4 regions of the Mesorhizobium sp. M0768 genome follow, and region 1 is predicted to be linked to each of the others. Evidence: predicted binding sites of a transcription regulator. Region 1 holds the regulator's gene; each other region holds the start of a gene.
What was found. The regulator LexA, encoded in region 1, represses DNA repair genes until DNA is damaged. The targets are predictions, from matches to a motif close to TGTTCNNNNTGTGTTCNG.
Positions count from the first base shown of each region.

Region 1 (7,097 bases):
CAAGCCTCGCCAGATAGTTGAGCAGCGCCTCCGGCAGGTAGCCCATGGCGCGATAGGCTTCGACGCCAAGCGCACCGTGCCGCTTCGACAGCTTGGCGCCGTCGGCACCGTGGATCAACGGGATATGCGACATCGACGGCACCTCCCAGCCCATGGCGTGATAGATTACGGTCTGGCGTGCGGCGTTGGTCAAATGATCGTCGCCGCGGATGATGTGGGTGATGCCCATGTCGTGATCGTCGACGACGACGGCATGCATGTAGGTGGGATTGCCGTCCGAGCGCAGAATAATGAAATCGTCGAGATCCTTGTTGGGAAAGCGCACGTCGCCCTGGACGCGGTCATGCACCACCGTCTCGCCGTCTGTCGGCGCCTTGATGCGGATCGCCCCCTTGGCGCCGGGCGGCGCCTCCGACGGGTCGCGGTCGCGCCAGCGCCCATCATAGCGGGGCGGAAGCCCCTTGGCTCGCGCTGCCTCGCGCATCGCCTCCAGCTCCGCCGGCGTCGCGTAGCAGTAATAGGCCTTGCCCACGCGCACCAGCTCCTCGGCCACCTCGCGATGGCGCGGCGCGCGCTCGAACTGCGAGACAGGCGCGCCGTCCCAGGTGAGTCCGAGCCAGGAAAGCCCGTCGAGAATGGCTGCCGTCGCCGCATCCGTCGACCGCTCACGGTCGGTATCCTCTATACGCAGCAGCATCGTGCCGCCCGTGTGCTTGGCGTACAGCCAGTTGAACAGCGCCGTGCGCGCGCCGCCAATGTGCAGATAGCCGGTGGGCGAGGGGGCAAAACGGGTGACGACCTTATCGGGCATGGAACTCTCAGGCGGGCGAAGGAAGTGGGTTTGCGGACTTTCGCGCGTTGCGCGTTCATGTAGCATAGGAGGTCGAGGGCGCAAGGGGCAGACCCGATGGCTGTGCGAGGCCGTGGTGCGGGCGAGGGCGAGGACGTTGGCAGCGACGTCAGCGAACGCTTGCTGTTTGCCGCTCCCCCGCCTGTCCCGCCGGCACCGGCATTGCTACCTGCTCCGCGCTTCGATGCTCCGTCGCTGCCGGCCAGCGACCCAGCAACGGTTCTCGTGCCCGCGGGCGAGCCTATCGTACGCCTGCGCAGGCGTTTCCGCCTCCCGTCACCGTCCCGTATCCGCAACAGCGTAACCACAGCGGCCGGTCTGGAACTCGACCGCGGCATCGCCTTCCTGCTGGTGCCGGTGTTCCTCGCATGCGGGGTGGTCGTTTATTTCGGGCTGTCGGTGGAGCCGGCCTTTCCACAGCCGATCGCAATCGCGCTCCTCGCGACCCTTTGTGCCGTCGTCTCGCGGTCATGGCCCAGGACGCGCCTGTGCTTCATGGTGGCACTGCTCTGCGCGCTTGGCGTACTTGCCGCCAAGTTCGAAACATGGCGTGTCGGAACGCATATGCTCGGCTCCGAAATCTCGACGCGGCTGACGGGTCGCGTCGTATCGTACGAGCCCATGGCGAGCGGCCGCATCAGGCTGACAATCGATGTGATCTCAACCGCCAGGCCGACACTGCGCTACATGCCGGAACGGGTCCGCGTTTCGGCGATGAAGATACCGGCTGAGCTGACCGCCGGTTCCGAGATCACCGGCTATGTGCGGCTGCTGCCGCCGACCGGCCCGGTGCGGCCCGACAGCTATGATTTCTCCTTCGACAGCTATTTCGCCGGTATCGGCGGCAGCGGCTTTTTTCTCGGCAATCCGAAAATCGTGTCGTCGGACAGCATGCCGCTTGCCGCGCAGCTTTCTTCCGCGATCGAAGACGCGCGCGAATCCATCGCCGACCATATCCGCAGCCGCATCGGCGGTGCCGAGGGCGAGATTGCTGCTGCGCTGATCGTCGGCGTGCGCGCCGGCATTCCCGAGGAGATCAACGAAGCGATGCGGCGCACCGGCATCTACCACATCATCTCCATCTCGGGGCTGCATATGGCGTTGGTCGCCGGCACCATCATGGCGCTGCTGCGGGGTGCCTTTGCGCTGTTTCCCGATTTCTCATCGCGACGGCCGGTCAAGAAATATGCCGCGGCCGCCGCGCTTTTTTCGATTGCGGCCTACCTCGTCTTTTCCGGCATAGTCGTGGCGGCCGAACGCAGCTTCATCATGCTGGCGGTGATGCTTATCGCCGTGCTGTTCGACCGGGCCGCGCTCACCATGCGCAACCTGGCGATCTCGGCCATCGCGGTCATCCTGGTATCGCCGCACGAGGTGGTCGGTCCGAGTTTCCAGATGTCCTTCGCCGCGACGGCGGCCCTTGTCGGCGCCTATGCAGGCTGGTCCGATTACCGCGCCGGCAGGGCCACCACGCCGCCGCCGCGGCGGTCGCCGCTACGCTTTGCCACGCGAAAGGTCCTGCTGGGCATGTGCGGTCTGGCGATGACCTCAATCATTGCAGGGAGCGCCACAGCGCTTTTCGCCATATGGCATTTCCAGCGCGTGGCGCCGCTCAGCCTGTTCGCCAATCTGGCCATCATGCCCATCGTCTCATTGGTCGTCATGCCCTTCGCCGTTCTCAGCGCGCTGGCGATGCCGTTCGGTGCGGATGGCCCTTTCCTCTATGTCATGGGCAAGGGGCTGACGGCGATGATCGCCCTGTCCGGGTGGATCTCGGAGCGCTCGCCCATCGATGCGGTCGGGCTGATTTCGCTGAGATCCGTCCTTCTGGTGACGATCGCCCTCGTCATTGCCAGCATGGCGACGACGTGGTTGCGGCTGGCGGCACTTCCTTTTGCGCTCGCCGGCTTGCTGACGACAACGCAGACACGCATACCCGACGTATTGGTCTCGGAGGACGCACGGCTGGTCGCGCTGCCGATCGGCAGCGGTGAACTCGCGGTCAACCGGGCACGCCCGAATGAGTTCACCATCGACAACTGGAAACGCGCGCTCACATCAGAGGCTATCGTCGCGCCGGAAACACCTGGAAAGAACGACCCGCAATTCGATATTGCCGATCCGGCCGACCTACCGCCGGGCATGCCGTTCATTTGCACGGACGGCCTCTGCCTTGCCAGGCATCCATCCGGCGCGATCATCGCGCAAGCCAAGGACCGCGATACTGCGCGGCCAGCCTGCGCCTTTGCCAGCTTGGTCGTCATCGACGACGCCACCGCCCATAACCCCTGCTACTACGACCGGCTGGTCCTCGTCGTCACCAAACGGCAACTGGCGCGCGCGGGAAGTGCCGCCGTCTATTTCGATCCACAAGCGGCAACACGCGCCGAGATCCGCTTCGCCGTCGAAAAATCATACCGGCCCTGGCACGTGCAGCGGAAATTTTCACGCGCGGCACGGGGCCTGCCGCCATACCGCAGGGCCGACAAAGCCGGCGCCAAGGGCGGAGCTCAGTAGCGGCGGATCAGTCCGACGAGCTTGCCCTGCACCTTGACCCTGTCTGGTCCGAAGATGCGCGTCTCGTAGGCCGGATTGGCGGCTTCCAGGGCGATCGAGGCGCCCTTGCGGCGGAACCGCTTCAGCGTCGCTTCCTCCTCGTCGACCAGTGCCACCACGATCTCACCGGGGCTCGCCGTATCGGCATTGCGGATGATCACCGTGTCGCCGTCGAAAATGCCGGCCTCGATCATCGAATCACCTTTGACCTCGAGCGCATAATGCTCGCCGCCCATGATCATATCCGGCGGCACCGAAATCGAATGCGTCTGGTGCTGGATGGCGTCGATCGGCACACCGGCAGCGATGCGGCCCATCACCGGGATCGAAACGGCGGCGACGACATCGTCGTCATTTCCGGCTGCGGGCACGCGCGACGATGTCGGCTTGCCTTGCCGAGGGGCGCCTTGCCCAAGACTACCCTGGATGACACTCGGCGAGAACTTGCGTGCCGCATTGAGGCCGGGGGCGATCGAGTCAGGCAGGCGTAGCACCTCCAGCGCACGGGCCCGGTTGGGCAAACGGCGAATGAAGCCGCGCTCCTCCAGCGCCGTAATCAGCCGGTGGATTCCGGATTTGGAAGCCAGGTCGAGCGCTTCCTTCATCTCGTCGAATGAAGGCGGGATACCGCTTTCCTTCAACCTTTCGTGGATGAACATAAGCAGTTCGTGTTGTTTGCGTGTCAGCATAGCGACCCCCAACAGAATCAGAAAAACAAACCCAGAACAAACACTATCTGTTCCAGTTGTGTTCCGCAACTGTTTAAAGTTTAATGAATGCGTTAAGGCTCGGGAAACAAACGACGTCCCCTACCGGCGTACCGCATTTTCACCGCCGCGAGCCTCATCGCCTTGATTCTGCTTTCGTTTGCGCCCTTCTGGCCTCCTAGAAGGCAGCACTGGCATCGGCCGTCGGTCGGCAAAAGGCACGGAATTGAACCCGTATCGACTGTGCGGTTTGGTCGATGCACCGTGAACGAAACGAACTCAAAACGCCAACCTCGGGTTAAGTCCCAGTTTCCACCGCCTGGTCAGGCTGCTTCTCGCCGGTGGAGCCTTGCTGCGCGCAACCAGGTAATGGAAGAACAGTCGATGCGTGTCCGGCGTTGCGTTGGATCTTGGGGGAGCAGACAAATCATGACAGGAATTCCCGATCTCGTGGCCATAAAGGCGATGGATGCCGCGGATCCGCTGCGCGCGATGCGCGACCGCTTTGTGTTGCCGCAAGGAGTGATCTATCTCGACGGCAATTCGCTAGGAGCTGCTTCACGTGCCGCTTTCGATGAACTGCACAAGGCCGCGACCGAAGAATGGTCGCATGATCTCATCCGCGCATGGAACACGGCCGGCTGGTTCAACATGCCGCTTGAACTTGGCGACCAGCTCGGGCGCCTGATCGGTGCCGCGGCCGGCCAGACGGTGGTCTGCGACACGACATCGGTCAACATCTACAAGCTGCTGCACGCCGCCATGGCCATGCGACCGGAGCGGCAGGTCATCGTCGCCGAGGACGATAGTTTTCCGACGGACCTCTACATGGCCGAGGGTGTGGTTTCGACGCGAAAAGATACGCTGCTGCGCCTCTCGGGGGTCGACGCGCCGACCATCGAAGAGCTGATCGACGAACGCACCGCCGTGGTGCTGGTCAACCACGTCAACTATAAGTCGGGCGAACTGCGCGACATGCCGGCGCTGACGCGCAGGGCTCAGGAAGCCGGGGCGATGATCGTCTGGGATCTCTGCCACACCGCCGGCGCGATGCCAGTCGAGCTCGACAAGGCAAACGCCGATTTTGCCGTTGGCTGCACCTACAAATATCTGAATGGCGGCCCGGGCGCGCCTGCCTTCATCTATGCGGCTGAGCGGCATCTTTCCTACATCCAGCAGCCGCTCACCGGCTGGTGGGGCCATGCACGGCCCTTCGCCTTCGAGCCAGGCTATGCGGCCGGCACCGGCATCCGCCGGTTTCTGTGCGGCACGCAGCCGGTCTTGTCGATGCGCACGCTGAAGGGCGCGCTCGACATCTGGAACGATGTCGACATGACGGCGGTGCGCAAGAAGAGCATCGCGCTGGCGGATCTGTTCATCGAGCTTGTCGAGGCAAAGTGCGGCACTTACGGGCTCACGCTCGAAAGCACGCGCGATGGGGAAAAACGCGGCAGCCAGATTTCATTCATGCATGAGCATGGCTACCAAGTCATGCGCGCGCTGATCGAACGTGGCGTGATCGGCGATTTTCGCGCGCCATCGACCATGCGCTTCGGCTTCACCCCGCTCTATATCGGCTATGCCGATGTCTGGCAGGCCGTCAAAGTGCTTGAGGACATCCTGCACACCAGTGCGTGGAAGGATGCGCGCTTCGCCATCAAAGCAGCTGTCACTTGAGATTGATGCGAGAGCTGGAACCGTGAGGCTGGCGACGACGCGCCGCGCGATGCTTACGGCTACGTTGCAAGGCCATATGCCAAGGAGGGCGCAGGGTGTTCGAACGTCACATTGCCGATTGGGACAACGCCTATGCCAACGGCGCCAACATAGCCGGCAGCGATCGCTGGCCGGCGGCCTGGATCGAGCCCGCGCGGGTTTTCCGCGACGTGCTTTCGACCGAGGGCAGGGCGCGGCTCGACATGGCCTATGGCGACAACCCACGCAACCGGCTCGATCTTTTCCTGCCGGCCATCAAGCCCAAGGGACTCGTGGTGTTCGTCCATGGCGGCTACTGGATGGAATTCGACAAGAATTTCTGGTCGCATCTTGCCGCTGGCCCTGTTGATCGCGGCTATGCGGTGGCGATGCCGTCCTACACGCTCTGTCCGCAGATACGCATTGGCGGCATCGTCAAGGAAGTCGGCGCGGCGATCGGCAAGGCGGCGGCGATGGTTGCAGGGCCGCTGATGCTGACCGGGCACTCGGCCGGCGGCCATCTTGTTAGCCGGATGGTTACGGCGACGACGCCGCTGGCGACCGAAGTGGTCCGGCGCGTTCGTCATGTGGTGTCGATCTCGGGGGTGCACGATTTGCGCCCGATCATGCGCACCGGCATGAACGAGACGCTGGCGATCGATGAGGTCGAGGCGCAGGCCGAAAGTCCGGTGCTGCTGCGCCCGATGGACAAGGCCCGCCTGACCTGCTGGGCCGGCGGCGGCGAGCGCGCCGAATTCCTGCGTCAGAGCGCGTTGCTGGCCAACATCTGGATCGGCCTGGGTACCGCGACCAGCTCGGTGGTCGAGCCTGACCGGCATCATTTCAACATCATCGACGGTTTGGCCGATCCAGACCATCCGCTGACCCGGACCTTGATTTCGGAGTGAGGCAGGTTCAGCGTAGCATCAGTACGTCGCAGGGGGAGCCCGCCGCCGCGGCAGGCGCGAACGGCGCGCGAACGATCAGCCCGTTGGCATCGGCCAGCATTTTCAGCATCGAGGAGTCCTGGATGCCGAACGGCGTCGCCACGGGCGTACCGGCGTCATCTATGACAACAGCCCGCACATAATCTTGCCTGAGATCATTGGCCGGCATGGCGGCACCGAGCCGTGCCCGACGTATATCCTGCTGAAAGGCGCGGCCGCCGAGCCGCGCCAGCAGCGGCTTCAGGAAGAGCTGAGTGCAGACCAGGCTTGCCACCGGATTGCCGGGCAGGCCGATGCAGCGAATGTCTCCCAGCCGCCCGAACATCAGTGGCTTGCCCGGCC
Region 1 is NZ_JAMYPD010000001.1:36,451-43,547, reverse strand. Features, by position in the region: gene gltX (glutamate--tRNA ligase) at 1-811, opposite strand, end outside; gene NKI08_RS00200 (ComEC/Rec2 family competence protein) at 908-3,367, shown strand; gene lexA (transcriptional repressor LexA) at 3,361-4,095, opposite strand; gene kynU (kynureninase) at 4,543-5,790, shown strand; gene NKI08_RS00185 (hormone-sensitive lipase) at 5,886-6,716, shown strand; gene NKI08_RS00180 (molybdopterin molybdotransferase MoeA) at 6,724-7,097, opposite strand, start outside.

Region 2 (7,097 bases), on a different contig from region 1:
AAGCGAAGATCCGGGAAGCTGAAGAGAACGAGCGCATCGCCCGTTTTCTTGCCGACGAGGCCGAACGCAAGGCCAAGCGTGATGCGCGCTATGCCGCGCGCAAGCAGCGCACCGGCAGGACGCCGCCCGGCTTCTCCGCGCGATAGCGCTTTCCGGCGCTAATCAGCCGAATTCAAGAATCAGGGCCGCCTTGCAGCGGCCCCGCACGCGTTGGTCTGTCGGAATCGGCTAAGCCGCGAGCTTCAGTCCCATGATGCCGCAGACGATTAGCGCGATGCAGGCCAGCCTGATCGCCGTCGCTGGGTCGCCGAGCAGCCATATCCCCAACAGCGCCGTGCCGACGCCGGTCCACACCGCGTAAGCGGTGCCGACCGCCAACGCCTTCAGCGCCAGGCCGAGCAAGGTCAGGCTGACGATCATCGAGGCTACCGTCAGGACGGTTGGCAGCGGCTTCGAGAATCCGTCGGTGTATTTGAGGCCGATCGCCCAGCCGATCTCGAACAGGGCCGGCGAGGAACAGGAAAACCGACGACATCGGAACGCTCCGTTTCGATGGCTTTCGGCCGATTTCTTGAAAAGCGCAAAAATTACCTTCGCCGCATCCAAGGGGATGCGCGTGAGCTTAATGAACAATCATACCGGCCGCGTTTGCGGCCGGTCGAAATAAGCCGAAACGGTAGCTGCGGCTCTACTTGTCCTTCAGCTTCATCGCCTTCACCGGCGGTGCCTTCAGGGCCGGCGCCGGAGCCGGTTTCTTCGCGTCCTTCTTCGGCTTGCGGGCCTCCTTGCCTGCCTTCATCGCACCCTTAGCCATGATTCGTTCCTCCAGTTGATGTCTGGCGAAGTGAAACAAGAGAAAACGTTCGACTGCAAGAGGCCGCTGCCGTGCAGTCGCCTGGCCGATGGGCTGTCAACCGGTTTCTAATTCCCTCGTAAACCGCAGCGGTCCGTGCCATGGTCTTCTTCGCACTGCAGCATCAGCCCTCGCGTTTCGCCGGCTGATGATCAGGCAGGCCGGTCAGGACGACAATGCGGATCCACATCGGTTGCCAGATGAGCTTCGACTTCCCGCAGGAAACACCGCTGATCTCGATGCTAAACGTCCATTATTCGCGCGCGTCCGATCTTGAGCGGCCGGACTTCCTGACGTCGAACCCGCCGGTGCCGATCGAGAGCTACCGCGACAGTTTCGGCAATTGGTGCAACCGTTTCGTTGCGCCGGCCGGGCGCTTTGCGTTCGGCACGGACGCGGTGATCCGCGACCCCGGCTCCTTCGAGACGCGCGAGCTGACGGCGTGGCAGCACGAGGTGCGCGATCTGCCGTCGGAGACGCTGCTGTTCCTGCTGCCCAGCCGCTATTGCGAGAGCGACGTGCTGTCGAATGAAGCGTGGCGACTGTTCGGCAGCACTCCGCTCGGCATTCCGCGCGTCCAGGCGGTCTGCGACTTCGTCCATAACCACATCGTCTTCAACTATTTCAATGCACGGCCGACGCGCACCGCCGCCGAGGCCTATCGCGAGCAGAGTGGTGTATGCCGCGACTTTGCTCATCTCGCTGTCGCCTTCTGCCGCGCCCTGAACATTCCGACCCGCTACTGCACCGGCTATATCAGTGATATCGGCCTGCCAAAGCCGTGGTCGGACATGGATTTCGCCGCCTGGATGGAAGTCTATCTCGGCGGCCGCTGGCACGCGTTCGACCCGCGCAACAACGCGCCGCGCATCGGCCGCATCCTGATTGCCTCCGGACGCGATGCCGCCGATGTGCCGCTGACCCACATTTTCGGGCCGGGCGCGCTGGCTGGCTTCAAGGTCTGGACGGACGAGGTCGGCGAATAGCCCCGCGCCGCCCTTTTGAACAACCGACCTTGTGAACAACTGGGCACTTCGGGCGTTGTGGGGACTGTGGAGCGTGGGCGGGCGCTCCGCCAATCTCGGTGCATCAACCAAGGCAGCACACCATGGCGGCGCATGGCGGGTCGAAAAAAGTGATCTATGCGGCGCTCGCCGGAAATCTTGCGATCGCACTGACCAAATTCGCCGCTGCCTTGTTCACGGGCAGCTCGGCAATGCTCTCGGAAGGCGTCCACTCGCTCGTCGATACCGGCAATGGCAGCCTGCTGCTTTACGGCATGCACCGTGCCGCGCGCCCGGCCGACCGCACGCATCCGCTCGGCCATGGCCGCGAGCTGTACTTCTGGAGCTTCATCGTTGCGCTCCTTGTCTTTGCACTGGGCGCCGGCATATCGTTCTACGAAGGCGTGATGCACATCATGGCGCCGGAGCCGATCGCCAACGCCAAGGTGAACTACGCTGTCCTTGGCCTTTCCTCTCTCTTCGAAGGCACCTCTTGGCTGGTGGCGCTGAAGGAGTTCCGCCACCAAAAAGGCAGCCACGGCTGGCTCGAGGCGGTGCAGCTCAGCAAGGATCCGAGTGTCTACACCGTACTCTTCGAGGACAGCGCGGCACTTCTCGGCCTCGTTGTCGCCTTCGCCGGGATATCGGCGGCGGAACTGCTGGACATGCCGAAGCTCGACGGCGCCGCGTCGATCGGCATCGCGCTGATCCTGGGCGGGACCGCGATCTTCCTGGCGCGCGAAAGCAAGAGCCTGCTGCTCGGCGAGCCGGCTTCGCCCGAGGTGCAAACAGAGGTGCTGGCCATCGTCCAGCAGGACCCGGCGGTGCAGCGGGCGAATGGCGCGCTGACGCTGCATATGGGTCCGCAGGAGATCGTCGCCGCTTTGAGCATCGAGTTCGAGGATCATTTGTCGGCGCCGGAGATAGAGACCTGTGTCGAGCGCCTGGAGACGCGGCTGAAGGCGGAGATGCCGGAGGTGACGCGGCTCTTCGTCAAACCGCAGACCACCGGCACCTGGGAACGCCGGAGCAAGGCCTTGGCGGCGTCCGGAGGGGAACCAGCCTGAGGAAAATGGCTGCGCCATCGGGCAGTCCCGGTTATGATTGCGGGCAAAAGCTCCAGGAGGAACGAAGATGAAAATCGACGGCGGGTGTCATTGCGGCGCCATTACTTACGAGGCCGAGATCGATCCGGAAAAGACCACCATTTGTCACTGCATCGATTGTCAGAAGCTAACCGGAACGGCCTTTCGCGTCACCGTGCCGGCGTCCGAGGACAATTACAGGATCACCAAGGGCACGCCGAAGATCTACATCAAGACCGGTTCGAGCGGCGCCAAGCGCGCCCAGGCATTTTGCGGTGAGTGCGGCTCGCATCTCTACGCCACTTCGGCGGGTGAGGGACCGAAGGTTTACGGTATCAGGGTCGGCACGGCACGGCAGCGCGAGCAACTGGTGCCGAGAAAGCAGATCTGGCACCGCTCGGCGCTGCATTGGCTGCCGGAATTCGAAGGCACAACCATCATCGAGGAGCAGTAGCGCCAGACCGGGGCGAAGCCTCCGGTTCCGGCGCAGCTCTCAATCGTCGCCTTCGACGACCCTTAGCCTCAACTGCCCGGTTTTCGAATCGGCGACGCGCGGGCTGCTTTCCGCTTTTGCTCCGCTGCCATTCGAACCGGGGGTGTCCTCCGCCGGCTGCACGCCAAACTCCAGCGCCTCGATCTTCTGTCCGCGCCTGGTCACCTTCGATGTCGAGACCAGGATGTCCTCGATGTCCTTGGCCGATTGGCCGAAATGCGTCTGCAATTTGCGCACCCGCTCGTCTAGCCGGGAGACGTCTTCCATCAGCCGGATAACCTCGCCCTGGATCAGGTGTGCCTGCTCGCGCATGCGGGCATCCTTGAGGATCGCCTGGATGACCTGGATCGACAGCATCAAAAGCGATGGCGAGACGATGACGATCCGTGAGCGATGCGCCTTCTGGACAACGGCCTCGAAATTCTCGTGGATTTCGGCGAACACCGATTCCGAAGGCACGAACATGAAGGCGGTGTCCTGCGTCTCGCCCTGGATCAGGTATTTTTCGGAAATATCGCGGACATGCACCTCGATGTCGCGGCGGAAAGCCTGTGCGGCGGTCTTCTGCAGTTCGGCGCCTTCGGCGGCCCGGATGGCATTCCAGGCCTCGAGCGGAAACTTTGCATCGATGGCAAGCGACGGTGCGCCGTTCGGCATCTTCACCAGGCAGTCGGGCCGGCTGCCATTCGACAAGGTCGCCTGGAATTCATAGGCGCCGTGCGGCAATCCGTCGGCGACGATGGCTTCCATACGCGACTGGCCGAAGGCGCCGCGCGTCTGCTTGTTGGAAAGGATCGCCTGCAATTGCACGACCTGACCGGCCAGCGACTGGATGTTGCCTTGCGCGATATCGATGACCGCCAGCCGTTCCTGCAGCTTGGCGAGGCTCTCATGCGTCGATCTCGTCTGCTCGGTCATGGTCTGGCCCAGGCGGCCGGTCATGGCATCGAGACGCTGGCCGATCGACTGTGTCAGTTCCGCCTGGCGCGCCCCGAACACTTCGGCGATGGCGCCCATGCGGCCCTGCATTTCCGCCTGGCTTGCCAAGATGCCGGCCATCCGCACCTCGGCGTCGCGGGCGTGGTCGGCGGCTTCGGCGGCCGCCACTGCACGCGCCTTGGCCGATCGCCAGAGCGCAACGACGAGCGCCACGAACAGTCCAAGGAACAGCATTGCGCCGAAACCCAGGGCATGGCCGAGCGTGATCGTGGTGGCGCCTAGGCGGGCGACAGGTTCGGACAGGATGGTGGCCAGATCGTTCATGTCGACAGCATAGATGATTCGGTCTGCCAGCACAGATCAAAACGTGAACGACCCGAAGGCGCCCCGGTTGACGCTTTTCCTGCGAGGTCTTAGGTGAGACGCCATGTCGATCAAGCCGCTTATCATCCTTCCCGATCCCGTCCTGCGCCAGGTTTCAAAACCGGTCGAGCGTGTCGACGGGGATTTGCGCAAACTGGCCGGCGACATGCTGGACACCATGTATGACGCGCCCGGCATCGGCCTCGCAGCGATCCAGGTCGGCGAACCCTTGCGCATGCTGGTGATCGACCTGGCCAAAGAGGACGAGACGCCGGCACCGCACGTCTTCATCAATCCCGAAATCCTTGAAAGCTCCGACCAGCGTTCGGTCTATGAGGAAGGCTGCCTGTCGATCCCCGATTACTATGCGGAAGTCGAGCGCCCCGCCGCGGTGCGGGTGAAATATCTCGATCGCGATGGCAAGCTGCAGGAGATCGAGGCCGAGGGGCTGATGGCGACCTGCCTGCAGCATGAAATCGACCACCTCAACGGCGTGCTGTTCATCGATTACATCTCCAAGCTGAAGCGCGACATGGTGGTCAAGAAATTCAAGAAGCTCGCCAGGGACAAGGCGCCGGGCAAGATGGTGGGGTAGGCGTCGACGAATGCCCCTGCGTGTCATCTTCATGGGTACGCCCGAATTCTCCGTGCCGACGCTGCGGGCGATTGCCGGGGCCGGGCACGAGTTGGCAGCCGTCTACACGCAGCCGCCGCGCGCCGGCGGCCGGCGCGGGCTCGAACTGACGCCGTCGCCGGTGCAGCGCGAGGCCGAGCGGCTTGGCATCGAGGTGCGGTCGCCGGTGTCGCTGAAGGGCGAGGCGGAGCAGGAGGCGTTCCGCGCGTTGCGTGCCGACGTCGCCGTGGTGGTCGCCTACGGGCTGCTTCTGCCCAAACCCATTCTCGAGGCGCCGCGGCTCGGTTGCCTCAACGGCCATGCATCGCTGCTGCCGCGCTGGCGCGGCGCTGCCCCTATCCAGCGCGCCATCATGGCCGGCGATACCGAAACGGGCATGATGGTGATGCGGATGGAGGAAGGCCTCGACACCGGCCCGGTGGCAATGGTTGAAAAATGCGCCATTGGACCCGACATGACGGCCGGCGATCTGCACGATCGGCTGATGGTCTTGGGTGCTTCGCTGATAGTGCAAGCGCTCGAACGGCTGGAGCGGAATACGCTGACATTTACCACACAGGCGGAGGTGGGGGTGACCTACGCCAAGAAAATCGATAAATCGGAGACTCGCATAGACTGGCTGCGACCTGCCGGCGACGTGCACAACCAGATTCGCGGCCTGTCGCCCTTTCCCGGTGCATGGTGCGAGGCCGAAATCGGCGGCCGCGTGGAACGGCTGAAACTGCTTCGCTCGACGCTCTCGCAAGGCGCCGGCGAACCGGGAGGAATTCTCGATGACCGGCTGACGGTCGCCTGCGGGTCAGGCGCGATCAGGCCGGTCGAAGTTCAACGTGCGGGCGCAAGGCCCATTGCCGCGCAGGAGTTTCTGCGCGGGGCCAAGCTCGAAAAAGGAATGAAATTGTCATGAGCATGATGTCCATACGCGCGGCGACGCCGCGGGACCGCGAGGCGATCCGCCTTGTCGAAGAACACGCATTCGGCCAGCAGGCGGAGGCCGGACTGGTCGACGCGCTGGTCACCGGCGGTGATGCCGTCGTCGAACTGGTGGCGGACGAAGACGGGCAAGTGGTCGGGCATATCCTGTTTTCACGGCTTTTCGTGCAGAATGGCGGCAAGAGCTTCCCGGCGGTGGCTTTGGCTCCTTTGGCGGTCGAGCCGTCGTTCCACGGCACCGGCATCGGCGGTGCGCTGGTCCGCGAGGCGCATATCCGCCTGAAGGCTGCTGGCGAGACGCTCGCCGTGGTGCTCGGCGATCCCGCTTACTATGGACGTTTCGGTTACAGCCGCGCCCGTGCAGCGAAGTTCGAGAGCGAGTACCAAAGCGAAGCCCTGCAGGCGCTTGCCTGGGACGAGGCGCCGGAGACCGGCAGGCTGGTCTACGCCTCGGCCTTCGGCTCAGCCCTCGCCGCCTGATTTCGCCTCGATCCGGGAATGCCGCGTTTTCGCCTCGACATCGAATATGACGGCAGTCTCTTCGCCGGCTGGCAGCGCCAGGCCAACCAGCCTTCGGTGCAGCAGGCGATCGAGCGGGCGATCGAGAAGTTCTGTGGCGAGCAGGTTTCGCTGCGCGCCGCCGGCCGCACCGATGCTGGCGTCCATGCGACCGCTCAGGTGGCGCATGTCGATCTGATCAAGGCATGGCCCGGCGACAAGGTGCGCGACGCAGCCAACGCGCATCTGCAAGCGGCCAAGGTGCGCATCGCCATCCTGAAGGCCGCAGTCGTGC
Region 2 is NZ_JAMYPD010000007.1:140,700-147,796, forward strand. Features, by position in the region: gene NKI08_RS12165 (DUF6481 family protein) at 1-146, shown strand, start outside; partial or broken gene NKI08_RS12170 (DMT family transporter) at 229-535, opposite strand; gene NKI08_RS12175 (hypothetical protein) at 689-814, opposite strand; gene NKI08_RS12180 (transglutaminase-like domain-containing protein) at 1,030-1,839, shown strand; gene NKI08_RS12185 (cation diffusion facilitator family transporter) at 1,962-2,924, shown strand; gene NKI08_RS12190 (GFA family protein) at 2,992-3,396, shown strand; gene NKI08_RS12195 (DNA recombination protein RmuC) at 3,436-4,698, opposite strand; gene def (peptide deformylase) at 4,802-5,332, shown strand; gene fmt (methionyl-tRNA formyltransferase) at 5,349-6,278, shown strand; gene NKI08_RS12210 (GNAT family N-acetyltransferase) at 6,275-6,784, shown strand; gene truA (tRNA pseudouridine(38-40) synthase TruA) at 6,803-7,097, shown strand, end outside.
Region 2: a site for LexA is predicted at 4,731-4,748, ahead of NKI08_RS12195 (DNA recombination protein RmuC). Genes of this name have one in related genera too.

Region 3 (7,097 bases), on a different contig from region 1:
AATTGCCACATGGCAGCACGTTCTTAGAGCGGTTCCGGTTCTCTTGGAACCGGTAACTCGCTCTAACTATCTGTTTTGCCGCATTTATGCGGACGCCACATGACTCCATTTGGCGGCAGAATCCTCTAGCCGATACGTACGCGGCGCGTCACCTGGCCATTGCTTTCCCAGTATGTGTGTTTCTTGGCTATCAAGGGATCGTCCATCGCCGGTTGAATTTGTCCCGTGGTGCTGACCGCGCGCGAGGTTACCGTGTGTTCTCCAGGAGAGGGATTTGGCCAAGCCAGGGACCAAATTTTCCAGGCGTGTTCGGCCTCCTCACTGTGGTCAATGGTCGCTGGTGTCCAAGGCCCTTGATCGATTTGCACTTCGACCCGGTCGATCGGCGCCCCCCAGGCTGCCCCAACGATGCGGTAATCTGAATCTTTCCGGGTAACCTTCGCAGGCGCGGACTTTATCAGCGCTCGCCCGACTGACGTCTCGGCCCATACGGTCTCGCCGTTGTGGTCCTCCTCCCGGATGGTGACATAGTCACGGGCCATCAGAAGGCTCATGAACCGCGTATCGCGAACCTCGATGCGCTTTAGCCACTTGACGTTGGCGATCCCGTACCAGCCTGGCGCAATGAGCCGTACCGGGAAGCCATTGGGCGCCGGCAAGGCGGCCCCGTTCATTTCATAGCAGAGGAGATTGTCGGGGTTCATCGCGTCGGCGAGCGACATGCTGCGAGCGAAGTTCTGCTGCATCTTGACGTCGCGTATCGGGATCTCGCCTGTGTCGGTACCGAAAAAGACGACCTCGATGCCCTTCTCCAGAACGCCGGCTTCCTCAAGGATCGGGGCGAGCGGCGTCCCTGCCCAGCGAGCATTGCCGATGCCGCCGGTGAAAAAGGGAAACCCGTGGTTGCCCGAGCATTCCACCGTGAAAACGACCTCCTGCCGCGGTCGCGCCCTGATGTCGGCGAGCGTTAATTCCAGGGGCTTCTTGACCAGGCCTCCGATCTCCATCGACCATGTCTTCTCGTCGATCGTTGGTCGGTTGAAATGCGAGATGCTGAAGAACTTGTCGTTTGGCGTTATCCAGCTATCCAAATCCTCCCAGACAAGCTGCTTCTGGATACCCACCGGATCGGGATTTTCGGTCGGCTGATCCAGCCATCGAATAACTTCCTCGTTCGGCCGTGTTGGAAAAGCGTAAGCCCGGCGCGATGTATAGAGAGCAGCAATTGCGGCAAGAGCCGCGCTTCCTTGAACAAGAAGTTCTCTGCGCTGAAAATCAGGCATGTTGTTTACCTCCCAGTTGATCCGGAACGGGCTGCAACGTGCCTTAGGCCGTAGCCTGATCACGGATAGGCGACACAATGTGAGGTCTGCCGACCCGGAAGTATCCGGGTAGGTCAGATAATCACCGACGCAAGTCAAGCATGTGAAGCGTTGCACGAAACGCTAGCTCGCGTTTCGCATGCTAAGAGTGCGCCTTTGAGAAGGAACTGTCCACAACTTGGACGGGACATGATGATGATTGCAGCATTCCATGCCGATTTCCGATCCTGCCAAAATCGTTGCTGCTCGGATCGCTGCCGAACGCCCGTTTCTGGGTCATTTCCGGACTTTCGCAGGTTCTCGTCGAACCGGTGTTTCCTGCCGGCCCATGGGTTGGCCGTGCGGCCGGCACCGCCCTGGTCGCTTGGGGCGGCGCAACGCTTTTGGTCTGACGACCAGGGCCGCCTCGAATGTCGCATTTGCAGGAGGAGGCGGGCCCGGGCGGCACATCAGAACCGAGGTGGCCAGCAAGCAGGCCGCCCGGCTCGGGCGCGGCAGAATCAATCACACGTGAACCATTCGCCAACCGAGCGGGGACGCCCTAGTTGGTGGTGACTTGCGTCACCGCCACGCCGGTTATCCTGCCGTTCCCGGCTGTGTAGGTGAGCGTCTGCGTGACCGTGGCGTCCTTCTGGTCGGGAGACGAAGCAGGATAAGAGGCGGCGAAGCCGAAATGGCCGTAACGATCGGGCTTGGCGGCGCCAAATTTCGCGGCCACGTCGCTCAGCGGCGCTCCGACGCCGGGCGTATCGAGTTCAATTGCTGTCAGGCTGGCAGGTGCGCCGGCGCATCCTTCCGGCACCTTGCCTTCCGGGTTCGGCTGCAGGGCGACGGACAGGACACCGTGGTCGGAGCCGCCCATCTCGCCGGAGACGAACCAGAAGATCGACGGCGATCCGCCGGCGTCGGGGCCGGCATAGCAAAGCCAGTGGCGTGAATCTCCGGCGTCGCCTTCATCGTGCATCGCTCCGCCGAAGGCTTTTTCGACATCGGCAAGCGTGGTTTCCTCAAGCTTTATCGCCAGCGGCCCGGCCTTGACCTGCTTGAACAGCGGGCTGGCCAGCGGCGAGTTGATATCGCCCAGGGATGGAATCGCCCGGTCCGGGTTGAGCGGCTTGGCCAGCGTCGTTGCATTGGTCACCAGTCCGGCAACGATGAGTGCGAAATATCCGGCGTTCTGTCCCATGCCGATCTCCTGTCGTTCGAAGTGAGGGCGGAAGGATTTGCGAGCGGGTGCTACCCTGTCTGGTTAATACCCAAACGGGTGCACGACGAACTGGTCCAAGATAAATTCACAACGGCGCAGCCTTCAACGTCATTCCGGCGACTTGGCAACCAAAGTGTAATCGAGGCTCACAGTTCCTTTTCGGCCAGCTCGCGAAACGCGTCGGGAACCGACCGCTGTAGCCCGAGCGCGACGGAGGCGTAGCCCACCGCCTCCCAGCCGAAGCGGTCGCGGATCTTGTCGACGGCGCGATCCGCGGTCCAGCGCGCCGCGCCCTTGCTGGTGCCGGGGTGGCGGCGGTCGTCGTTAAGCCCGAGCGGCAGTTCCAGTTGCAGGCCGGCATGCTGCTCCAGATGCGATACGGCGATCGCCAGCAGCGAGATTGTCTTTTCGTGCGGATGGTCGATGAGCACCTTGCGCACCAGCCCCTCGGCGATCTCGGCCAGCATGGCGGTTGCCGAAATCGGCTGGTCGAGCGTGATCGAGCGCGTCACCGAGCGCAAATCGGCAAAGCGGACGCGAACCGTCACCGTGCGACCGGGCCGCGATTTCGCCCGCAATCTGGTGGCGACCCTGTCGGCCAGATGCAGCAAAGCGGGCACGAAGACCTGCTCCTCGGCCGGTTTTCGGCCAAGCGCCGATTGCGCACCCGCCGAGCGCGCCCGGCGCTGCGTCTCGAGCTTGCGCGGATCGCGGTTCCACGCCAGCGCGTTGAGTTTCTCTCCCGCCGCCGGCCCGAGCAGGCGCTCAAGCGCCCCACCATTGGTCTTCGCCAGCTCGCCGATGGTGTTGACGCCGATGCCGGCCAGCCGCTGCCTGGTGACCGGGCCGACGCCCCACATCAGCTCGACCGGCAGGTGGTGCAGGAACTCCAGCTCGTGGCGCGGATCGACCACCACCAGCCCGTCCGGTTTTGCGACCTGTGAGGCGATCTTGGCCAGATGCTTGGTGCGGGCTACGCCGACCGAGATCGGCAGGCCGAGCTCGGCCCGCACGCGGCGGCGGATCTTGCCGGCGATCTCGGCCGGCGAGCCGAACAAATGGGTGCAGCCGGCGACGTCGGCAAAGGCCTCGTCGATCGAAATCCGCTCGACCACCGGCGTGAAATCGCCGAGCACCTTGATTGCCGCATCGCCCAGCCGCTGATAGTCCTTGAAATGGCCGCCGACGAAGATGAGTTGCGGGCAGAGTTCCCGCGCCCGCCGTCCCGGCATACCGCCGCGCACGCCGAACGCCTTGGCTTCATAGGATGCGGCAAGCACTACCCCGCCGCCGACGGCAATCGGCTTGCCGCGCAAGGCCGGGTCGAGCAACTGTTCGACCGAGGCATAGAAGGCATCCAGATCCGCGTGGAGGATGTTGGCTTCCATCCGGCCCGTTCGCCCGCGGCGGTTCGAACGCCGCATTGTCTCGAGTTGTGGTGAGAACATAAAGAGAACATTGTGGGTGGTTTGTCAAGCAGCGCGGAGGCCGCCGCAGCTGACGAGCGCACGGCAATGTTCAGCCGCACAGCCGATCGCGGGCCTGCATCAGCGCGAATCCCAACAGGTTCTCGCCGCGCCACAGCAGCGGGTTCACCGCCCTCTCGTCATCCGCCGCAAGGCCGATACCCCACACCCGGTCGACAGGGCTCGCCTCGACCAGCACCCGGTCATGCGTCGACAACAGATATTCGCGCAGCGCCGCGTTCTGACGGAACTTCTGAAAGCTCCCTTCAGTCACGATGCGATATTTGTCTGCATCCCATTTGGTGCCATCGAAGCCGCTCACCTGGCGGCCAAGCTGCTTTGCCTGCTTGGGGCTCGCCGCCCTGAGGATTTGTGTTGCCGTCGGAGCATCACCGAACAGTCGTGCCTTCTCGGCCATCATCCAGTGTTCGGCAGTCGGATAGCTCAGGCCATCGACGGTAAAAGGCGCATGCCACCACTGGCTGAAGCACGACGTGCTTATTCGGCCGTCCTTAGACGGCTGATGGCCCCAGAAGAACAGGAACTTCTGCCGGGGCTTTGCGCGAAAGGTTTTCTCAAGCCAGGTTCGGTCGTAAATCATGGGCGGATGGAGCAGGGCGAAAGGCCGGCTTGTCAATGCTCCATCCAGAGTGGGTAGCGAAGATGAGCGGTCGGCGCTGAATGCGATGAAATGCTGATCTACAGCGCCATCTTGTAGCCGAGATGACTGGCGGTGAAGCCGAGGCGCTCGTAAAAAGCGTGCGCCTCCCGTCGACCTTTGTCCGTGGTGAGCTGGACGAAGCTGCAATTGCGCGAACGGCATGTTTCAATCGCCCATTCGATCAACAGCTTGCCGACGCCGCGCGAGCGCCATTGCCGGGCGACGCGAACGCCTTCGATCTGGCCGCGCCAGGCGCCTTTTCTCGAAATGCCTGGAAGGAAGCTGAGCTGCAGCGTTCCGACCACTTGCCCGGCGTTGACCGCGACGGCCAGCAACTGGTTGGGATCGGTATCGATTGCGCTGAAGGCATCGAGATAGGATGGCGCAAGCGGCGTGGACGGGTCTTCCCGGTCTGCGCCGAGCACATCGTCGGCAAGCATTGCAACGATCGCCGGCAGGTCGGGCGCCTGCGCGCGACGGAATTCGATCTCGCTCATCGCGCGGAGACATACGGCGCGGTGTCGGCGATCGCAACATCCGTTTTGCAAGGGAGGCCCGCGCGCCTTCAGGTCGCCTCGAGCGCCCAGAGGCGGTGGCCGTGGCGGCGGAAGAAGCGGGCGAAGAGGCGCTGCTGCCTGGCGCGGGTGAGGTCGGCGGCGCGCCTTTCCTGTCGCCAGTGCGGCATGTTGCGGAACATCGACAGGAAGCGTGCGGTATCCTCGAGTGCCTCCTCGGCCGACTGTGCCGGGCGGATCGCCGCCAGGAACAGAGCGCGGCTCGGCTTCATCCGGTCAATCGCCGCCTTGCGCTGGCGATGACCCTGGCGTGCCTTGCGGATGCCGTCCTGGCGGATGGCCGCGAAAGCGGCAAGCATGGCCGGGCTGTCGCCGCTATAGCCGCAGGCATGGGCGAACTGGGCTGGGTCCATCGTCATTCCCTTGCTGCCGGCCGGCTGCGGTTCTGTTGCTCACACGTATAAGCATAACTCAAATAGGCGAACAAGTGAAACTTTCACGTTGATGTAAGCGGAACCGACTCGACTCCGCTCCAAAATCCGATAATGTTGCGAACAAAGCAGGAACAATGATGGGGATAACCATGGCATTGGCAGGCAAGGAAGCGACGATCGCCGATGTTGTCTCGATTGCCGTCGAATGCATCGACTGCGGCCGCAACAGGTGGTGGAAGCCGGCCGAGCTCAAGCGGCATGGGGTGATGCCGGAGACACCGCTGGCCGCACTTTCGGGGCGCCTGATCTGCAAGGCCTGCCGGGCCGACGGCCTGCCGGGCGCCGCCGTCTCGATCCAGGCCGCCTTCATCGACGACCGGCAACGGACCCGCGCCGAGGCGCGCCTGCTCAACGGTCGAGAGCTGCAGTCGAGGCGGGCTTGAGGGGGACGGGGACGGTGTTCTTCCTTCTCCCCTTGTGGGAGAAGGTGGCCGAGCGAAGCTCGGTCGGATGAGGGGTGTTGGACGGATCGCGGAGTTGAAGACGTAGGGATTTAGACTAGAATCATCCAAATATTTTTAAACGCCGCGTTCCTTCCAGCACCCCTCATCCGGCTCGGCGCTGTGCGCCGATCCACCTTCTCCCACAAGGGGAGAAGGGAAAGCTCCCGCCTCAATACCCCAGCAGTTCCTTGAGCGGGATGACGCGGAAGACGTTCTTGATGGCGTAGCGGTTGAAGGACAGCGTCTTGGGCGGGTTGTACTGTTCGACGATCAGCTCGGCGGCGGTGCGCTTGACCAGCTTCTTGATGAAGGCCTTGCCGTTTTGCTCGTTCTCCTCGGGCAGGGTCTCGATCACCACATGGTCGCCGGGCAACGCTTCGCGGCCGCCGCAATAGATCATCTCGCCGGGCTCGTAGCGCGGCACCATCGAATCGCTCAGCACGTGCAGCGCAAACACATTGCGCAGATGCCGGATCCCCGGCGGCCGCTGGACATAGCCGGCCGGCTGGCCGTTGAAGGTGAAGTCGCCATCGTCGCCGCCGACGGCGGTACCGAGAAGCTGGATGTCCACCGGCCCGGCGGGCAGGGGGCCGGGATCGGTGACGATCTCGGCATCGGCAACCGGTCCGGCATCTTCGAGGAAAACGACCTCGCCCTTGCCGAGCGCCACCGGGTCGACGCGCAGGAAAGCGGCGGTCTTCAAAAGGTTCTCGGTCTTGGGCAGGTTGCGCCCGGTCTCCCAATTGCCGACGGCAGCGACGTCGGTGTCGTTGTGCTCGGCAATGTGACGCATCACCAGGCCGCGCTGCTTGCGCGCCCGGCGGATCGCCGCTCCGACCTTGATCGACAGTGCAGTTTTCGCCATGGCTCCATCTGAGGCATAAGATTCGGTTTCGTCTATGCAAGAATCGCTTGCATTACGATTTGAGTTATACTCTTATATAGGCATGCACAAGTCGCTTCGCCAGCTTTCGGTCCTTGAATCCGCC
Region 3 is NZ_JAMYPD010000035.1:37,502-44,598, forward strand. Features, by position in the region: gene NKI08_RS29200 (sulfite oxidase) at 126-1,283, opposite strand; gene NKI08_RS29205 (hypothetical protein) at 1,864-2,508, opposite strand; gene dinB (DNA polymerase IV) at 2,676-3,917, opposite strand; gene ybiA (riboflavin biosynthesis intermediates N-glycosidase) at 4,048-4,596, opposite strand; gene NKI08_RS29220 (GNAT family N-acetyltransferase) at 4,695-5,153, opposite strand; gene NKI08_RS29225 (hypothetical protein) at 5,222-5,590, opposite strand; gene NKI08_RS29230 (hypothetical protein) at 5,740-6,048, shown strand; gene NKI08_RS29235 (XRE family transcriptional regulator) at 6,278-6,973, opposite strand.
Region 3: a site for LexA is predicted at 3,970-3,987, ahead of dinB (DNA polymerase IV). Genes of this name have one in related genera too.

Region 4 (7,097 bases), on a different contig from region 1:
GGTGCCGGCGCCACCACGCTTGCCGACCTCAGACAGTTTGCCGGCTATCGCGGCGATGCCGCCGACCCTGAAGCCGTGCTGCTCACCAAGAACGGCCTGCACATCGAAATCGTCATCGACCGCAACAACCAGATCGGCCGCACCGATCCGGCCGGCATTGCCGATGTCGTGCTGGAATCGGCACTGACCACCATCCAGGACTGCGAGGATTCGATCGCCGCAGTGGATGCGCAGGACAAGGTGCTGGTCTACCGCAACTGGCTCGGCCTGATGAAGGGCGACTTGGCGGAGGAGATCACCAAGGCCGGCAAGAGCTTTGTCCGCAGGCTCAACCCCGACCGCACCTATACCGCGCCCGATGGCGGCACGCTGACCTTGCCCGGCCGCTCGCTGATGCTGGTCAGGAATGTCGGCCACCTTATGACCAATCCGGCGATATCGGACCGCGACGGCAACGAGGTGCCGGAAGGCATCATGGATGCGGCGCTGACGGCGCTGATCGCGCTGCATGACATCGGCGTGAACGGGCGCCGCGCCAATTCTCGCGCCGGCTCGATGTACATCGTAAAGCCCAAGATGCACGGGCCCGACGAAGTTGCCTTCGCCGTCGAGATTTTCGACCGCGTCGAGGCGCTGCTCGGCGTGCCCAAAAACACCATCAAGATGGGCATCATGGACGAGGAGCGGCGCACCACCGTCAACCTCAAGGAGGCGATCCGCGCCGCGAAAGAACGCGTCGTCTTCATCAACACCGGCTTCCTCGACCGCACCGGCGACGAGATCCACACCTCAATGGAGGCCGGCCCGATGATCCGCAAGGGCGACATGAAGCAGGCCGCCTGGATTGCCGCCTACGAAGCCTGGAACGTCGACATCGGGCTGGAATGTGGGTTGGCCGGCCACGCCCAGATAGGCAAGGGCATGTGGGCGATGCCCGACCTTATGGCGGCGATGCTGGCCGAGAAAATCGCGCATCCCAAGGCCGGCGCCAACACCGCCTGGGTGCCGTCGCCGACGGCGGCGACACTGCACGCCACGCACTACCACAAGGTCGATGTCCACGCCGTCCAGGCGGCGCTGAAGAGCCGGCCCAAGGCGAAACTGGACGACATCCTGTCGGTGCCGGTAGCAAGGCGGCCGAACTGGTCGCCTGAAGACGTCCAGAAGGAACTCGACAACAATGCGCAAGGCATTCTGGGCTATGTCGTGCGCTGGATCGACCAGGGCGTCGGCTGTTCGAAAGTGCCTGACATAAACGACGTCGGCCTGATGGAGGACCGCGCCACGCTGCGCATCTCCTCGCAGCACATCGCCAACTGGCTGCATCACGGCGTCTGCACCCCCGAGCAGGTCATGGAGACGATGAAACGCATGGCGGCGATCGTCGACCGCCAGAACCAAGGCGATCTGCTCTACCGGCCGATGGCGCCGGATTTCGACAAGTCCATCGCCTTCCTCGCCGCCTGCGACCTGGTCTTCAAAGGCCGCATCCAGCCCAACGGCTACACCGAGCCAGTGCTGCACGCACGGCGGCTGGAGCTGAAGGCGCGGGATAACGGCTGAACCGAAAGCAACGATGCACGCCGGCCAAGGGTAAGCGCCGGCGTCCCCCTCCCCCTTGAGGGGAGGGTGGGCCGAAGGGCCGGGTGGGGTCGCCAATGCAGTGCGCCAACCCAATTCTGACGGTGCGCCTTAGGAGGAACATCGCAACGCTCCGCACCTCGGCCGGTTTCGAAATGCGACAGGCCGAGCGTCTCACCGGCGACCCCACCCGGCCGCTTCGCGGCCACCCTCCCCTCAACGGGGAGGGGAACGTCACGCCGCCTGCGCCATCCGTTCCGAGCTCATGCGGTAGGAAATCGCTTCGGCCAGATGGATGCGGCCGACCGTCTCGCTGGCCTCGAGATCGGCCAGGGTCCGCGCCACCTTCAAGACGCGGTGATAGGCTCGTGCGGAAAAGCCGAGCTTTTCGCTGGCGTCCCTGAGCAGCGACAGGCCGGCGGCATCGGGCATGGCGATCTCCTCGATGACTGACGGCGAGCAATGGGCGTTGGTGGTGGCGGTCGCGCCGAGCCGCTCGAAGCGCTCGCGCTGGATCGTACGGGCGCGGGCAACACGTAGTGCGACGGCGGCACTTTTCTCGGCCCGGTCCGGCCGGATCAGATCGCTGGCCGAGACCGCCGGCACCTCGATCCTGAGATCGATACGGTCGAGCAGCGGGCCGGAAATGCGCGCCTGGTAGTCGGTGCGGCAGCGATCGCCGCGCAGGCAGCGATAGCCCGGCTCGCCGGCCATGCCGCAACGGCACGGGTTCATCGCCGCGACCAGCTGGATACGCGCCGGATAGGTGACGCGATGATTGGCGCGCGCAATCATGCAGTCGCCGGTCTCGAGCGGCTGGCGCAGTGCATCGAGCGCCTGCGGCGAGAATTCGGGGAACTCGTCGAGGAACAGCACGCCGTGATGGGCAAGCGAGGCCTCGCCCGGCCGCACGCGCAGACCGCCGCCGACCATCGCCGCCATCGAGGCCGAATGATGCGGCGCGCGGAACGGCCGCCGGTCGGTGAGTTTTCCTTCGCCGAGTTCGCCGGCCACCGAGGCGATCATCGAGACTTCGAGCAATTCCTTGGGCGCCAGCGGCGGCAGGATCGACGGCAGCCGCTGCGCCAGCATCGACTTTCCCGACCCCGGCGGTCCGACCATCAAAAGATTGTGGCCGCCGGCGGCCGCCACCTCCAGCGCCCGCTTGGCGGTCTCCTGGCCCTTGATGTCGGCGAGGTCGGGCAGGTCGCGCGCCGCGGCATGGATGCCGGCTTCCGGCCGCGACAGAACCTGCGTGCCGCGAAAATGATTGGCGATGGCGATCAGGCTGCGCGGCGCCAATATGTCGAAATCCTTGCCGGCCCAGGCCGCTTCCGGCCCGCAGGCGAACGGGCAGATCAAGCCCTTGCCTTCGGCGTTGGCACCGATTGCCGCCGGCAGCGCGCCGGCCACCGCGGCAATGGTTCCGTCGAGCGACAATTCGCCAAGCACGACATAGCCGGCCAGCATGTCGCCCGGAATGGCGCCGAGCGCCGCCATCAGCCCGAGCGCGATCGGCAGATCGTAGTGGCTGCCTTCCTTGGGCAGGTCGGCGGGCGCCAGATTGACGGTGACCTTCTTCGACGGCATCGACAGGCCGGATGCATGCAGCGCTGCCTGCACCCGCTCGCGGCTTTCGGCGACAGCCTTGTCGGCCAGCCCGACGATGTGCATGTTGACCTTGCCCGGCGCGATCATCACCTGCACGTCGACCGGCACGGCCTCGATGCCCTGGAAAGCAACCGTGCGAACCCGCGCCACCATGTCTTCACCCCGGATGCAGGCTTTGCCCCAAGCCTTTGCGATCATGCCGCGAACGGCGTCACCGGAGACAACCACAGATTTCCGGCGAAGGCAAGAACATTTGGGGAACAGCTGAGCGCCACGGCTGCAATGGTCCGGAACGCGGCCGCTTCCAGAAGCAATGTACGCTAGTTGCGCTTCTCCTCCACGGCATCCCAGAACAGGCTGGCGATGTCGGCGCCGCCGAAGCGCTGCACTTCGCGTATGCCGGTCGGTGAGGTCACGTTGATCTCGGTCATGTAGTCGCCGATGACGTCGATGCCGACGAGGATGAAGCCGCGCTCCTTCAGCGCGGGGCCGATGCGGGCACAGATCTCGCGTTCGCGTTCCGTCAATTCGGTCTTTTCGGCGCGGCCGCCGACATGCATGTTGGAGCGCGAATCATGCTCGGCCGGCACGCGGTTGATGGCGCCGACAGGCTCGCCGTCAATCAGGATGATGCGCTTGTCGCCACCCCGCACCTCCTTGAGGTAGCGCTGCACGATGTAGGGTTCGCGGAACAACTGGCCGAACATTTCGAGCAGCGAGGCGAGGTTGCGGTCGGCCTCGTGCAGGTGAAAGATGCCGGCGCCGCCATTGCCGTAGAGCGGCTTGACGATGATATCGCCGAACTCCTTGCGAAAGGCGGCGACCTCGAGCGGGTCCTTGGTGATCAGCGTGTCCGGCATCAGGTCGGGAAATTCGGTGACGAAGATCTTTTCCGGGCTGTTGCGCACCCAGGCCGGGTCGTTGACCACCAGCGTCTTCGGATGGATGCGCTCGAGGATATGCGTGGTGGTGATGTAGTTCATGTCGAAGGGCGGATCCTGCCGCAAAAGGATGACGTCCATCTCCGCAAGGTCGGTGCGCACCTTCTCGCCCAGCGAATAATGGTTGCCCTTCTCGTCGCGGACCTGCATCGCCTCGATACGGGCAAACACCTTGCCTTCGCGCAGCGACAGCCGGTCGGGCGTGTAGTGGAACAGCTGGTGCCCGCGCCGCTGCGCTTCCAGCGACAGCGCAAACGACGTGTCGCCGGCAATCGACACGGTAGAGATGTGGTCCATCTGGACGGCGACTTTCAGGGGCATGGGTGCTCTCCGGCGCAGTTGCAACAAACGTGCGTCCACCCGGACGCACATACGCTCCAACACTTTGAATCCATGCATCGTGCTTTCCGAAAATCGTTTCCGATTTTTCGGGCCGATGCATCGACGAGAGCGATATAAGGAAATCGGCGGCCTCTGCCAATCGGCCAAGGTCATGATGAGGCTGCGCTTCTGGCGCAGACCCCAATGCGATGTGCGTTCAGCGGTCGAAGACCAGCTTGGAATAGCCGAGGAAGGACAGCGCCATGGCAACCAGCGAGGCGACCGCAAGGGCGACGAGCGGCGGCACCATCGGCAGCGCGAACAGCATGGCGCAATAGACGAGATAATTGACGAGGCTGGTGGCGATGCCGACGCCGCCATAGCGTGCGCCCTCTTGCGCGACGCCGCGGCTGGAAGGCGAGAAGGTCAGATGGCGATTGATCAGCCAGGTGACGGACAGGGCAAAACCGATCGAGATGATGCGGGCTGCGAAGGGGCCAAGCGGCGTTGTCGCCAGCACCAGCCAAAGCGCCGCCGCGTCGGCGACGAAGCCGATGCCGCCGGCGACCATGAAGCGGGCGAGGCGTCCCATTTAGGGCTCTAAGCCGCCCGTGGGGTCTTGCGCGGTCCGGTCTTCAAAGTCGCGAGCGCACTTGCGCGTTCGCGTTCGACGCGGCCGGAAGGCATCGACAGATAGAAGATGCGCTTCTGCTCGGCCCGGCCGCGCGACACCGAATCGAGGATTACCCCGGTCACCGCCGCCAGCATCGACAGCAGCAGCAGCCCGACCGACAGCACCCACGTCGGCATGCGCGGCACAAGCCCGGTTTCGGCGAACTCGATCAGCACCGGCGCCATCAGAAACAGGCTTGATGCCAGGAAGAACACCGAAAAAGCGCCGAAGAAACGCAGCGGCTGCGTCTCCTTCATCAGCATGGCGAACATCCACAGGATCTTCGCGCCGTCGCGAAAGGTCGACAGCTTCGACGAGGAGCCTTCCGGCCGGCGGCCATAGTCGAGTCCGATCTCGCTGACCGGCAATTTGAGCTGCGAGGCGTGCACCGACATTTCGGTCTCGATCTCGAAACCGCCGGAAACGGCGGGAAAACTCTTGACGAAGCGCCTGGTGAAGGCGCGGTAACCCGAGAAGATATCGGTAAAGTCCGAGCCAAATAAACGTTTGTAGAGGCTGTTGAAGATGCGGTTGCCGAAGGCGTGGCCTGTCCTGCCGGCGTCGTTGGCGACACCGCGCCTGGTGCCCACCACCATGTCGGAGCGCTCGGTCAGCAGCGTGTTGATCAGTTGCGGCGCGTCCTCCGGCGCATAGGTGCCGTCGCCGTCGGCCATCAGGTAGATGTCGGCCTCGATGTCGGCGAACATGCGGCGCACGACATTGCCTTTGCCCTGGCGCGGCTCGCGCACCACGATGGCGCCGGCGGCGCGGGCTCGGAGCGCCGTCAGGTCGCGCGAATTGTTGTCGTAGACATAGATCGCTGCGGCAGGCAGCGTTTCGCGAAAGCGCCGCACCACTTCGCCGATCGTCAGCTCCTCATTGTAGCAAGGCAGGAGCACGGCGATGCTCGGCTCATGGCGCACTTCTTGTGGCATTTTCGTCTCCGGATGCCTTGTGAGGCCCCTGACCGCTCAAACGCCGGCCTCGCTCGGGCGGCTTTACTATTTATTGAAGCTGTTAAGGCTAGGTTTAAACCGCACCGTATTCCTTCCAAAGGTCCCGATATGAGCACAGCCGACGATGGCGCCTCCATTTGGAGGTCCGATATCGCGCTGGCGCTGCTCGCCACGGCGCTGGCGCTTGCCGTCAATGCCTTTGCCGGCTTCCCGGCACTGACCAATGCCGGCGGCGACAACGACAATCTGCTGCGCCTCGTCGAAGTTCGCGACATGCTGGCCGGCCAAAGGTGGTTCGATCTCCACCAGTACAGGATGGGCCTGGAAGGCGGTTTCGTCATGCATTGGTCGCGGCTGGTCGATGCGCCGATCGCCGCCATCATCATCGCCGTATCGGCCCTGACCGGCAGCGCGGCCTTTGCCGAGAATGTTGCGCAAGTGCTGTGGCCGGCGCTGCTCTTCTGCCTGACCGTATTTTTCACGGCTCGCGCCGCGCGCAGCTTTGCCGGTGACAGCGCCGTGCTGCCCGCTGTCGTGATCGGCGCTGCCGCACTGTATTTCCTCGGCATTTTTTCGCCTGGCGCGCTCGATCACCACAATGTCCAGCTGATGCTGAGCATGGCCAGCCTGAGCCTGTTGCTTGAAGCGCCAACGCGCAGGCCGGCGGCATTGCTCTCCGGCCTGTGCACCGGATTGATGCTGGCCGTCGGCATGGAGGTCGCGCCTTATGTGGCCACCATCGGCGCCTCTGTTGCCATGCTGTTCGCCCTCGGCGCCAATGGCGAGAGGCTGATCGCCAGGGATTTCGGCCTCGGCTTTGCCGGCGTCTCCGCTCTCGTCTTTGTCGCCACCATTGCGCCGTCGGCCTGGGGTCAGGCGCAATGCGACGCCTTCTCGACCGTGCAGTTCGTCGTCGGGTCGATTGCCGGAACCGGCCTTGCGGCGATAGCGTCGATCGAGCCGGCCGGCCGCACGCGCCAACGGCGCATCGCCTCGCTTGGCCTGCTTGCCCTG
Region 4 is NZ_JAMYPD010000014.1:104,370-111,466, forward strand. Features, by position in the region: gene NKI08_RS19075 (malate synthase G) at 1-1,563, shown strand, start outside; gene NKI08_RS19080 (YifB family Mg chelatase-like AAA ATPase) at 1,816-3,345, opposite strand; gene gshB (glutathione synthase) at 3,513-4,454, opposite strand; gene NKI08_RS19090 (GtrA family protein) at 4,672-5,046, opposite strand; gene NKI08_RS19095 (glycosyltransferase) at 5,055-6,062, opposite strand; gene NKI08_RS19100 (GtrA family protein) at 6,192-7,097, shown strand, end outside.
Region 4: a site for LexA is predicted at 3,438-3,455, ahead of NKI08_RS19080 (YifB family Mg chelatase-like AAA ATPase). Genes of this name have one in related genera too.